Regions from separate parts of the Blautia sp. Marseille-P2398 genome, predicted to be linked through region 1. Evidence: riboswitches for the same ligand, from Rfam matches in the RefSeq annotation. Region 1 holds a riboswitch; each other region holds the start of a gene.
What was found. A riboswitch is a leader RNA that binds a small molecule or an ion and turns the genes downstream of it on or off. The one in region 1 is predicted to bind cyclic di-GMP.
Positions count from the first base shown of each region.

Region 2: linked by a shared signal. The riboswitch ahead of ACESZG_RS05490 (peptidoglycan-binding protein) and the one ahead of ACESZG_RS11315 (YHYH domain-containing protein) in region 1 are both predicted to bind cyclic di-GMP.
Region 3: linked by a shared signal. The riboswitch ahead of ACESZG_RS04435 (response regulator) and the one ahead of ACESZG_RS11315 (YHYH domain-containing protein) in region 1 are both predicted to bind cyclic di-GMP.
Region 4: linked by a shared signal. The riboswitch ahead of ACESZG_RS11515 (ABC transporter substrate-binding protein) and the one ahead of ACESZG_RS11315 (YHYH domain-containing protein) in region 1 are both predicted to bind cyclic di-GMP.

Region 1 covers NZ_CAXSTD010000008.1:189,900-193,106, forward strand. Annotated here, with positions in the region: gene ACESZG_RS11300 (hypothetical protein) at 278-463, shown strand; gene ACESZG_RS11305 (hypothetical protein) at 463-1,065, shown strand; gene ACESZG_RS11310 (helix-turn-helix domain-containing protein) at 1,299-1,553, opposite strand; cyclic di-GMP riboswitch class I at 1,721-1,801, shown strand; gene ACESZG_RS11315 (YHYH domain-containing protein) at 1,918-2,460, shown strand; gene ACESZG_RS11320 (hypothetical protein) at 2,495-2,905, shown strand; gene ACESZG_RS11325 (hypothetical protein) at 3,032-3,207, shown strand, end outside.
Region 2 covers NZ_CAXSTD010000003.1:228,429-231,635, reverse strand. Annotated here, with positions in the region: gene ACESZG_RS05500 (hypothetical protein) at 1-907, shown strand, start outside; gene ACESZG_RS05495 (helix-turn-helix transcriptional regulator) at 1,140-1,358, opposite strand; cyclic di-GMP riboswitch class I at 1,562-1,642, shown strand; gene ACESZG_RS05490 (peptidoglycan-binding protein) at 1,721-3,207, shown strand, end outside.
Region 3 covers NZ_CAXSTD010000003.1:16,403-19,609, reverse strand. Annotated here, with positions in the region: gene ACESZG_RS04435 (response regulator) at 1-1,736, opposite strand, end outside; cyclic di-GMP riboswitch class I at 1,915-1,990, opposite strand; gene ACESZG_RS04430 (ABC transporter permease) at 2,230-3,132, opposite strand; gene ACESZG_RS04425 (ABC transporter ATP-binding protein) at 3,132-3,207, opposite strand, start outside.
Region 4 covers NZ_CAXSTD010000009.1:28,033-31,239, reverse strand. Annotated here, with positions in the region: gene ACESZG_RS11520 (hybrid sensor histidine kinase/response regulator) at 1-578, opposite strand, end outside; gene ACESZG_RS11515 (ABC transporter substrate-binding protein) at 562-1,377, opposite strand; cyclic di-GMP riboswitch class I at 1,556-1,649, opposite strand; gene ACESZG_RS11510 (MATE family efflux transporter) at 1,813-3,156, opposite strand.

The sequences.
Region 1 (3,207 bases):
CATTGCAATCATGGTGTCAAAATACAGAGATAAGATACCAGAATACATATATGAGAAACTACGTACGGTGAGAGTAGAGCCGTATTGATGTGTATATCCTAGAGAATACGGGCATAATATTGACTAAATAATTGATTCAAGACTGGGTTTATGATACAATATAATCAAGAAATAAAGGTATATTTGTATGAACCCAGTTGTTGACATAACATGACTGGGGTGTTATATTCTTATGAATAATAATGCGAATTTTGAAGAACAGAAGGAGGTTGATTGTATGGCATTAGCACAGAAACGAAATCCAGGGTGTATTATTACCTGTGGCAAGGAAAAAACATTCTTTAAAAAAGTAAATGAAAATCGACCGACTGAGGCATTTTGGAATGAATGCAAACAGTTACGCAAAAATTTGAATACAGAATCAATTAATGCGTTAAATGCGTTGATGGACAAGGAAGATTAATGGGTAATCAAGAATTAAGTTTTGTTGAATTGAATCAATCGAAAGTCACAGATGATGTGATACAGCAGTTTGATTGTGGAAATGAGGATATGACAGAATATCTACACAAATATGCAAAAAATGATTCAATAGAGGGTAAGGGTGTTACATATGTTTTAGTAGCAGAAGACAGAAAACATATTTATGCTTATGCAACTATTAAGGCATATAGCTTATACTATTATGACGAGGCAGAGAAATATCATACAAAGGTAATGAATGATGATGGAAAGATTTTATTATCTATTCCAGCAGTTGAGATAAAGATGTTTGCAATCAGTAGAAAACTAAAAGGTCAGGTAGCATATTTGCTTGATCCAGTAAAAAAGCAACATTATTCAAGTATCTTCTTTAAATGGTTTCTTGAGTATTTATATTACATGTCAATGAATACTATTGGATTTCAGATGGTATTTCTTAGAGCAAATAATGAGGGAGAAAGGCTTTATAGAAATAATAGTTTTATCGAATGTGATGAATATTTAAGTACATATGATGCTAAAGCAGATGGATGTACTTCTTTAGCAATTACCTTGTCAGAAATTGAGGAAGTTATTTTTTGATAGGCATATCAGGGAAAACAAAATCCTTGATGTGCCTATTTTTTTACGTTTTATATGTCTGCTGCCGAGCGGTACTCTTTAATGTAAAACCACCGCCCCTATAAACACGTATATTAAATTTTAAGGACGAATAATATACACATAAGAAATATCTTCATATAATATAATATATAAAAGTCTGTTATAAAGCGAAATACAAGGCTTGAGAAGCATTCTGAGAGCATGATTTATTATCATAGAGGTTGATCTTCATCAGAAGGAACATAGACACAAATATCCTGTATCTGACAGTGCAGAATACGGCACAAGTCATTAACTGTCTTCATAGAAATATTTTGATTATGTTTAAGACGATGCAAAGTGCTATGAGACATATGATGCTTGCTTGTCAAAGTATACCAGTTTTCATTTGTTTTCTTTAATGTTTCCCAGAATGGACTGTAATCTATCATGGCTGTTCCTTCAAAGATATTTGATATTATTACCATAAAATAGATTCTTATACTTGAATATCTTCGTTATAACGAATATAATAAGGGTATTACAGCAATGTGATAGTGAATACGAAATGTCGAACAAATTTGACAAAAAGAATTGTATATTACATATAGCAGTAGTATAATCAAATTGTGAATTTTATGTGAAATGTTTATTCAATTGAATACGGCATAGCCAGAGAAATCTGGTGACGCAAAACTACAGGGTCTAAGCGAATGTATGACAGCCAGTTGCAACTATGATAATTAAGGCATTGCTTTTTTTCTTATGGAGAAGTGATGTCTTTTTTAAATAATTTTACGGAGGAAGAAGCGTATGATGAAAAAGTTTTTTAAGAAAATCTCTATTTATACGATGACAGCAATGCTTGCTTTTTCAACAGTACCAGGAACAGTACAGGCACATTCTGGAAGAACAGATTCAAGTGGAGGACATCATGATAATAAAAATGTGAGTGGTTTAGGTTCTTATCATTATCATTGCGGTGGACATCCTGCACATTTACATGATGGTGGTGTATGTCCTTATAGTAGTTCTGCTGCTACGTCAGATACATCAACTACTTCTGAGGTGAGTACAACGACATCTGGTGGAGCAGGTTGGGGAACTTTTGGCGGTGGTTTAGCATCTTCTAACACTTCACAGACGACAACTGCAACACCATCAGCATCTAATGCAATACAATTAAATGCAGGAAGTAGTATTACAATTTCCAAAGACATTATCAAGATTGTACAGGATGTACTCAATCAAAAAGGATATGATTGTGGATCTGTTGATGGTATTGCAGGAAATAAGACTAAAGAAGCTATTAAGAAATTTATAGACGAGAATCAATCAGACAGTACAGATAATGCAATTGTGAATATGGTTGCTAAAGGACTGGGGATTAAATAAAGCAATTACAAGATAAAAGGAAGTATTAACAGACATGAATACCAAAAAATTTTTACCGTTACTCATTAAATCGACTCTTATATTAACATCAATAGGAATGTTGACTGCCTGTGGAGAATCATCGGATAATACTTATGATTCTTCTGTAACATCTTCAAATAGTTATAATTCATCAGATTACAGTAGTGATTCGTATTCCAGTGATTATGGTTCATCGGATTATGATGACGATTCAAATAGTTACAGTTCTTCTTATGATTCAAATGATTACAGTTCATCAGATTATGATAATGATTATTCAGAAGGACATTCTTATGATAAAAGTGATCCGTTTTACTCTGCCAACGATGTTGATGGTAATGGTAAGTTGACAGACGAAGAATGGCAAAATGCAATGGATGACGCAATAACCTATTACTATTATAAAATGCAAGAGGGAAATTGATTTAGATAATATTGACATGGAGTTTCCAAGGCATGAAAAGAAAATTTACAATAGGGATTTTAATTGGTATAACAGATACTATCTGGATGTGGATCGTCAAATGACCAAATAAATATATCTAAATGGATGTTTAAAGACGATCTGAATATTTATAGTTGTGAAAAAATTCTTGGTAAAGCAAAAGTAGAAGAATTAAATAATTGCACACAATATTTTTGGGACGACTATAAAATTTGCAATAAATATGAAGGAACGCTATCGCTATTATATTCTAATAAACAGGATGATTGGTCTTCAAATCC
Region 2 (3,207 bases), on a different contig from region 1:
TAACCATAGAAACCCAAATATGAACAAATTCTATGAGCATAAGCAAGGAAAATGCCATTATACTATTTATGAAGTGTGGCGAACACCAGAAAAAATCAGAGGGAAACTAACAGGCAAAATCATAGTTGAAACCACTAAGAGAGAAACCAGTCCAGAAGAGTTAGTAGCAAAATGCTTTCTGAAACAATATAGAGGCAGAGGTAAGGTCTGGCATAAGAATGGTGACTTTGATGATAATTGGTATAAAAATCTGATTTATGTTACTGGCAAAGATTTCATAAATCTTAAAGCAGATAAGATTACATGGCAGGAGTTAAACTATGAGCAGGAATATATTGAGTATGTCAACAATGCCAAGAATCAAGCAATGATTGCGTATGGTTCTATTTCCAGTCGATGTAAAGGTGAAAATAACAGTGAGAGTGCGCACAAGTGTTATGATGATGTTGAATTGTGTCAAGAATGGAAAGATTATCCGCAGTTATTTGTCAAGAGATACTTGGAATTATATTATAAAGTACCAGGCGAATCAATGGCTGTAGACAAGGATTTATTTGGTAATGGAAGCAAGGTATATTCTCCAGAGACAATCTGTATTCTGCCACAAGGCTTAAATACATTACTTGCCAACAGTAAAAAGCATTATAAAGATGGGGAAACACCAAACAATGTGCTTCCTCTTGGAGTAAGATATAATGGTAAAGTCAATAAATATTACGGACAGATTACTTATTTTGGTACAGAAGATATAATTGATTTACCATATAGGGATACAATAGAAGAAGCATTTGCAGATTATAAGAAGTTCAAAGAATATGACATTGCAATTACGGTGTCAAAATACAGAGATAAGATACCAGAATACATATATGAGAAACTGCTTACGGTACGAGTAGAACCGTATTAATATATTATAGGCATATCAGGGAGCACAATCCTTGGTATGCCTATTTTTTTACGTTTTATATGGCTGCTGCCGAGCGGTACTCTTTAATGTAAAACTACCGCCCCTATAAACACGTATATTAAATTTTAAGAACGAATGATGCACACATGAGAAAATCTTCATACGCTATATAAAAATTCATTATAAAGCGAAATACAAGCTTTGAGAAGCATTCTGAGAACATGATATATTATCATAAAGGTTGATCTTCATCAGAAGGAACATAGACACAAATATCCTGTATTTGACAGTGCAGAATACGGCATAAGTCATTGACTGTCTTCATAGAAATGTCTTGGTTATGTTTAAGACGATGCAAAGTGCTATGAGACATATGATGCTTGCTTGTCAAAGTATACCAGTTTTCATTTGTTTTCTTTAATGTTTCCCAGAATGGGCTGTAATCTATCATGGCTGTTCCTTTAAAGATATTTGATATTATTATCATAAAATAGATTCTTATACTTGAATATCTTCGTAATAACGAATATAATGTAAGTATTACAGAAATGTGATAGTAAGTACGAAATGTCGAACAAATTTGACAAAAAGAATTGCATATTACATATAGCAGTAGTATAATCAAATTGTGAATTTTATGTGAAATGTTTATACAATCAAATACGGCATAGCCAGAGAAATCTGGTGACGCAAAACTACAGGGTCTAAGCGAATGTATGACAGCCAGTTGCAACTATGATAATTAAGGCATTGCTTCAAGTATGTTTGGGGTAATGTCTTTTTTATATACAAAAAGATCAAGGGGATATGAACATGAAGAAGAAAACAAAATTATTAGCAATGTGTATGGTAGCTTCATTATCAGTAGGGACGCCAGTGATAACATGGGCGAGTGATACTGAAACAACTGAGCAGAAAAGTGGTGAATCAGATTCAATAAGTATATCTGAAAAAGGTGCAGAGACATCAATATATGAAGATAAAAAAGTAACAATTAAAATGGATTCGGCAGAATATACTTTAGATGCTTCTGATATCATATTAAATATGTCTATAAAAAATTCGTATCCTAATATTTTGACGCTGAAAGTACAAGATGCTAAAGTTGATGATACAACTGTTGCATTTCAATGGGATTCTAACGACTATAAGGCAGGAACATCTTTTTCTTCTGCTTGGTATATTATGCTTGAAACTTTACAAGAAGTAAATAATACGGACTTTAAACAATTGTCATTTACTATGGTAGGGACGTTGAATGATGGTACTGAATTATTAAAAAAAGAAATTACCATAGCGAGAGAAGCTTTCAAATCTGTTATGGATGAAGATGATGAAGAAACATCTGACTCTGAAAGTACAGATTCAAATAATGCTACATCAGAAGCAACAGAAGAAAAGTCTGATGCAAAAAGTGATTCTAACAAAGACAGTTCTGATGGTATAGAAGAAAGACTTTCTGCTCTTGAAGAAAAACAAGCATCTCAGAACGAATCTGATAAAGAGACAGTACAGGAAGAAACCACACCTGCTGCTGATGCAGAAGAGGAAAAAGCCAAAGCTACAGAAGATGAAGACAAGTCAAATGAAAATATACAGAAAACTTTAATTCCAGACCAATATATTGAAAAAGAAGAGGTGTTTGGAGACGATGGTAAGTTATCTTTTACATATCAATATGAATATGATGACGAATATCGGTTAATTGAGAAACAATGTGTATATCCAGATGGTACCGTAAACAATGATGAAAAGTACACATATGATAAAGATGGCAATAACATTAGAATAGATCATGAGGACAATAAAGATTCAAGCTATTCATATTATACAATTCATAAGTATAAAGGCGATGACTTAATAGAATCAACCACGTATAATGTTGCAGATGATAGTGTAAAATATACAACGTCTTATTCATATGATGATAAAAATCGTTTATGTCAAGAAAAATTTGAAAATATCGAATATGATAATCAAGCTACCACAAATTATTTTTATGATGATAACGGCAATATTATATATAGCGAAAGGGACAATGAAAGATATGAAGATTACACGTATGATGCAGATGGAAATCTTATATCGCAGACGAGAAACGATGGTACAAGAACTGAGTGGAAATATGAAAATAATATAAAAATAGAAGAAACCTTTTATCACAAAGGGGATTTCTTATATACAAGTAAACTGGAATATGCTAGTACTAGTCCAAGTGCTGCTGTAATTAATGATATAGAAATAATAAAAGTAGTACAACAGGCTCTAAATGATATGGGATACGATTGTGGTATTCCTGA
Region 3 (3,207 bases), on a different contig from region 1:
GTCTTAGCCTTATTGGCACTCTGTGCTCCTACAAGTGCATTTTGTAATTCCTGCTGTTTTTCTTCAAGCTCCTGATTCAGCTTCAATGCCTGCTCAGCAGACTTCTTGGATTTTTCTTCCGCACGTTTTGATTTTTTCAAAGAATCAAGAATTATACACAGGACAACGAAAAAAGAAATTCCAGCGATAAGTAATACTGTCAGTAAATTGTCCTGAATAAAATCCTTCGCTGTAACTTTTCGTGAGGAAACATTATACGAAACTACTGCACCTGAAAATTGAGTTGTAGGCATAGATGTCAGTGTTTTATTCAGAATGGACAAAAGAACCGGTTCTCCCTGCTGAATAGCAAATGGAACATCAGCTTCTTTTGTCAGGAAAACACTATGAAGCTTATTATTTTTCAAATAGTCTGAAACAGTACCTGAATTGCTTACAATACAATCCGTCTCCCCTTTCTGCATTGCTTTTACTGCTGCATCTGATGTTTCATATTCCACAACCTTCCATTGCGGATAATTGTATGAAAGATATGCTTTCAATGCAAAATCATCTTTTTCAACGGCAACTATATTCTCTTTATTTTCATCAAAAGAATCCTTTGCCGTAATTGCTTCCATATTCAGAGTCAATAGCGTATCCGACAAAGCAAATCCATTTGTTTCTGCAAAGTATGGATTCTGGTTTGCATGAAAAATCAGGTCTATTTTTCCATCCTGCAATGCCTGAAGCAGTTCACTTCTTGTCTCATATCCATTTAATTCATATTCCAGAGTCTGACCTTGCAGACAATTTTCTGCAAGATCCACATAATCTGTAATAACACCTGTCAGTTTACCTGTTGATGGATCTACACTGCTGATACCTCCATCCTGATTCAAATACCCTATCCGGATTGCACCATGCTGCCCGATCCACTCACTTTCTTCTTTTGAAAGAAACGAGCTGCTCTGTGCAGAAAGATAACGCCTGTAGAGATCATCTGTGTAAAATGGGTTGTCATCCTTGATTCTGCGCATAGCACTATCCAGTGATTCTTTGATATCCGGACGTTCTGGATTTATAGCGAAATAGATTTCTGTCTCTCCAATACTTGTAAGCGGTGAAATATCCGATTCTTCCCAACGGGGGTCTTCTTGCGAAACGAAGCAGTCAATTTCATGGTTCGACAGTTTGTCCATAATTTCTGTGTTTGTAGAAACATTGATATGCTTCGTATACAGACCATATTTTGATTCCCATTCATTAAGCACATCCTCCACTATATTATCTTTAAACACACCAATATTTTTTCCCTCAAAAGAATCCAAATTTCCTGCTGTAAGATCCATATTGGATGCATCCGTATAGATGTAATATTTCTCTTCCCCCATAGGCATATCGGAAAAAAGCATTTTTTCAGCACGTTCGTCTGTATAGGAAATGCCACCAAGAATATCAATCTCTCCATTTTCCAACTGTGTAAAGCAGTTTTTCCAATCACTTGTTATGTATTTATATGTCCATCCTGCATAACCTGCAATATCTTGAAGATACTCATAACCATAGCCGCTTCTTTCTCCCTTTTCATTGACTACATTATAAGTTTCCTCAAAAGATCCTACCCGGATAACATTGTCAGAGTTTTCTTTGGCAGATGCAGGAACGGATAAAACAATAAAACATATAATTGTGCAAAATATAATGTAACAAAATTTGAAATTCATTATATTCTGTACTAATTTGCACTTCTTCATCTTTCTCCCCTCCTCTAGGCTACAGTTGCTTGCTTGCTTCCAGATTTTAATTTTACATTCATTAATTATCAATAACCTCCACACTATTTTTCACAATATTTTTCCAAACAGCTTCTGTATTACTTATTCAAGTGCTCTACCATAAAAAAGCACTGTCAAACAGACAGTGCACCTCATTTCATGCAACTGGCTGCCATTTTACAGGCCCTGTAGCTTTGCGTCCCAGACTTTCATCTGGTTTGCCAATTTCCATATTATAGCTTTAATACTTATGCAAAAAAACTGGTTTTATTATACTATAGCACTCTACTGTACACAAGAAAAACATTACCGTTTTAACGCCAAAAAATAAAAAAAAGAACAGCCGATACATATACTCGAACTGTTCTTCTACTTCCGAAGACCACGCAGCATTGACATTACTGTTTCCTGCTCATTTGTACTCAGATCGTTCCATATCCCTAGAACTTTCACCCGCTAAAAACAATATTTCCTATCGTCTGCCTTCACCCGCTAACAACAATGTAACCACATAGTAAATAATTCCAAATACAGCTATACTTCCCATCATAATGCCAATCATCTGATTTATACTCACCACATTTCCATGAAATACCGGATTGCAATCAAGCGTGTCTCTTATCGCTTCAACCATTTCATCCGGATAATTTTTTCTCTCCATCTCTCTGAAAACTCCGTGAAGCATATGATTCTTAATCAATGAAGTGGCATATGTACTCGGAAGATAAGACAGTGCCTTCTGAAGACCTGGTCCAAAATTTGAAATCGGCATATAAGCACCACATATAAAACCATATCCTGCGCTGACAATTGTACCTACAGCCGAAAGCTGTCCCTGTGTTGTCAACGGAAAGCTAATGATACTTGAAAGCGTACTTCCAAATAGGACGAGCAATATCATATCAAATAAAACCCATAATATGTCTGCTGTATTCATATACCATCCCATTTTAAGTAAATATCCCAGGCATAATACAAACGCAAGTCCATTGACCATCAATGAATTAGCTACTGTTGACAGAAAATATCCCAAATAAATTTTTTCCTTGCTGACCGGTGCAACATTAAAATCCTTCCTTGTTCCATTTGCCTTGTCCTGCACCATAGTCAGATTCACACAAAATGTTACAGTGATACAGCTCACTGCCATAAGTGATGCTGTCAGTTGTGCTGCCACGGTTCCATTAATAAGCTTATCCGAAATTGTAATCATATCCGGAATTGCTGCTGTAAAAGAATCTTTGAAAACCTTTGCAAGAAATGTAGCATACAGAACAATTAGAATAACTGGTGTGATCATTGATGTAAACAACATACCTTTATCTTTAAAAAACAGTTTCCTGTTCCTGTCCATTAATGCCAATACTGTTCTCATCAGCGTTCACCTCCAAGCTTCTTTCCTGTGACTGCAAGAAATACATCATCCATACCGCCTTTTACTACTTCATAA
Region 4 (3,207 bases), on a different contig from region 1:
CTGACAAATTCCGAAGATGTATAATAATAGATTGCAACCATACCTGGCCCATCTTTTCTGGCACAGGCTGCAATGTCGATACGTGATCCGTCTTCTCGGTCAATCCGTTCCGAATAAGATCTTTCTTCATATCCGGTAAAATCCATGATAATGTCTTTTTGCAGATAATCTGTGATCTCATTGGTCAGAGCCTCATCCATGCTGTATTTGCAGACTGTCTTTCCCTCTGCATCCAGCACAAGGATACCATCCACCCAGAGGGTCTGCAGATTTTCTTTCAGAAACTCCTGGCTTAGCCGGCCGCCGTTTTCTGTTTCCATGTCGATATTCGTACTCATCTGTCTGGCACTTTCAATGGCGCGGAGGAGACTTTTAGATTCCGAAGCTTCATTATAATGGGTATAGGTGGAACACTGCACTTTGACATAGTTTACAGTTTTCACCATCCTGTTCTCTGCTTCTTTTTTCTCTGCCTGAAAAAAGTAATACAGGGAAGTTGCAGTCACACAGATTCCAAGCAGAATGCCGAATATCCAGAATCGTTTTACTTTTATTCTTCTCCTAATATCCAAGATCATCCACCTCCAGATACTTCTGGGGATCATCCAGATATTTTTTAATGATTTTCAGGGATGTGCCATCCTGACGCATTTCTTCCAGCGTCTGATCCATCTGCTCACAGATTCCTCTGTCATCCTCTTTTGCAAAAGCAACACCTATCCCGACCACCATCAGCGGATCTTCCAGAATACGGAAGCTTGCATCATAATCCTTCATGTACTGGACAATGGATTCCTCATGTGCAGCAACTGCATCTACATATCCTTTTCCCAGAAAGGTATAGATCAGTTCCCTGTGCCCAAGACTGATCAGATTGCCCAGTTTGGGGATCCTTTCATCTGTCCGGTTCAGAAAGATGCCTTCCGGTTTGGTTGTGGACTGGACGGCAAGGTTCTTTCCCTCCAGATCACTTAGTTTATAGATATCACTGCTCTCATTTACAGCAACTACCTGGCGGCTTGCTATGTAGGGTCCTGCCCAGCGGTAATCGTCAAGGCGTCCTTCCATGGAAAAACAGCCCATAATACAGTCAATCTCTCCGCTTTCTACCAGTTCTTTTTTCTTCTCCCAGTTGATCTGGACAACATCCACCTGATAACCCATTCTTTTAAAAGCTTCTGTAGCCAGTTCCACATCAATTCCTGTGGGAATCCCATCTTCATTCAGATAATTGTATGGCGGATAACTGTCACTGCCCAGGGTGATGACGGGCTTTTCCCTTTCTTTTTTAGTGATATTTGTGTTTTTACACCCTGCCAGGGCAGTTGCTAAAATTCCCACAAGCAGAATGCCTGCAATCACCTTTTTCCCTTTCATCTTTTCTCCATTCCTGCTATTCTTTTCTATTTTTTCTCAAATTTAACCGAATCAGGTAAGTCCCCTGCGGAGGTTGCGAATATCCGCTTGAAGACACAAAAAAGTTCCTTGTAAAAAATTTTACAGGAACTTTTTCCATAATGCCCATTTAACATTTACCTTTTTTATTACTGAGGCATGATGCAACCGGCTGGCATGGCCAGATTTCAATCTGACTTTAGCTCCTTCTGGCTTTGCGCCCCGGCTTTTCAACCGGTTTGCCAATAAATGCCATAAAAAATTATTTTTTATTATAGCACTCATACTATATCATGTCTATAAGAAAATATGTTACTGTTCACAGCAACACGCTTCGCGGGATATTGCCAGTGAACAGTAACGAAAATATACCTCTTAACATACGAATCCAGCTTTCCATCAAAACTTAAGAGAAATTTACCGGAATGAAACTCCTTCATCAACCGGCCATGATTTTCTAAGTGCCCCATAGGAGATCAGAAAATTCGCAAGCCATCCGGCCGGTACAGCAAGCCAGACAAATGCAATTCCATAACGCGGTGCAAAAATCAAGGCAACTGACAGCCGAATGGCAAGATTTACCATATTGGCAATGAGAAACGGCCGCATAATTCCAAGTCCACGAAGAACTCCATCTGTTGCCATCTTAATACCCATAAAAATAAAGAAATATCCCAGCCATTTCATATAATCCCCGGACACCTGATATGCCAGAGCGGTTCCATCTTTTCCAAGGAATAAGGAAGAAATTGGGGTGTGCAGTGTTTCAATGACTATGAAAGCAAGGACTGCGAAACACAGGTCCAACACCAGTGCAGCATGGTATCCTTTTTTGATACGTTCAATTTTCTTTGCTCCAAGATTCTGGGAAACATAGGGCGAAACCGCATTTCCAATGGATACAAATATCAGTGAAAAAACATTCTCTACTCTCATGGTTGCCGCATAACCTGCCAGCGCTTGTGTACCGAAGGGATTTACAACCGCCTGTACGATCATCATACCAATTGACACTGTGGATTGCTGAAGAACCGATGGTACTGCAATACGAAGCATGGAATGTAACTCCTGCCTGTCAAACCAGTTAAAGCGGCTTTTATATCGACGCATCCGGTTAAAGAAAATCAAAAGCGAAAACACTGCGGAAATCCCCTGCGCAATGAGAGTTGCAAGGGCGGCACCGAACACACCCAGCCCTAAACCTGCCACCATCCAAAGATCCATAACAATATTCAAAACAGAAGAAAATATCAAAAGGCCCAACGGAATCTTCGATTCACCGATGGAATTGAACATCGTTGAAAGGATATTGTACATAAACAGAAAGGGAAATCCCACAAAATAAACACGCAGATACAGTACCGCTTCATCCAGTATGTCAGCAGGTGTTTGTAATAAACTCATCATAAAATGAGAAAAAACAAAGCCAAAAACCCCCAGAAGTATACTCAGAATCAGAAAACTGATCAACGATGTTGACACAATTGTTTTCATTTTGCTATAATTCTGAGCTCCAAAATAGCGGCTCACAAGTACGCCTGCTCCTACACCAGCTCCCAAAGCCACACAGATGAAAACATTGGTCAAAGCGGCACAGGCTCCAACTGCCGCAAGTGCAGAGGATCCCACAAACTGACCGACGATAATGGAATCAGCCATATTATATACTTGTTGAAAGAAGCTGCCCAGAATCATAGGCATTGCAAAAACAGTCAGTGCTTTAAGAGGGGCATCTGTGATTAAATATTCATCTTTTGACATTCTCATTTTCCTCCATCAATTCCTGCTTTTTATCCGAAATCACGATTGTAT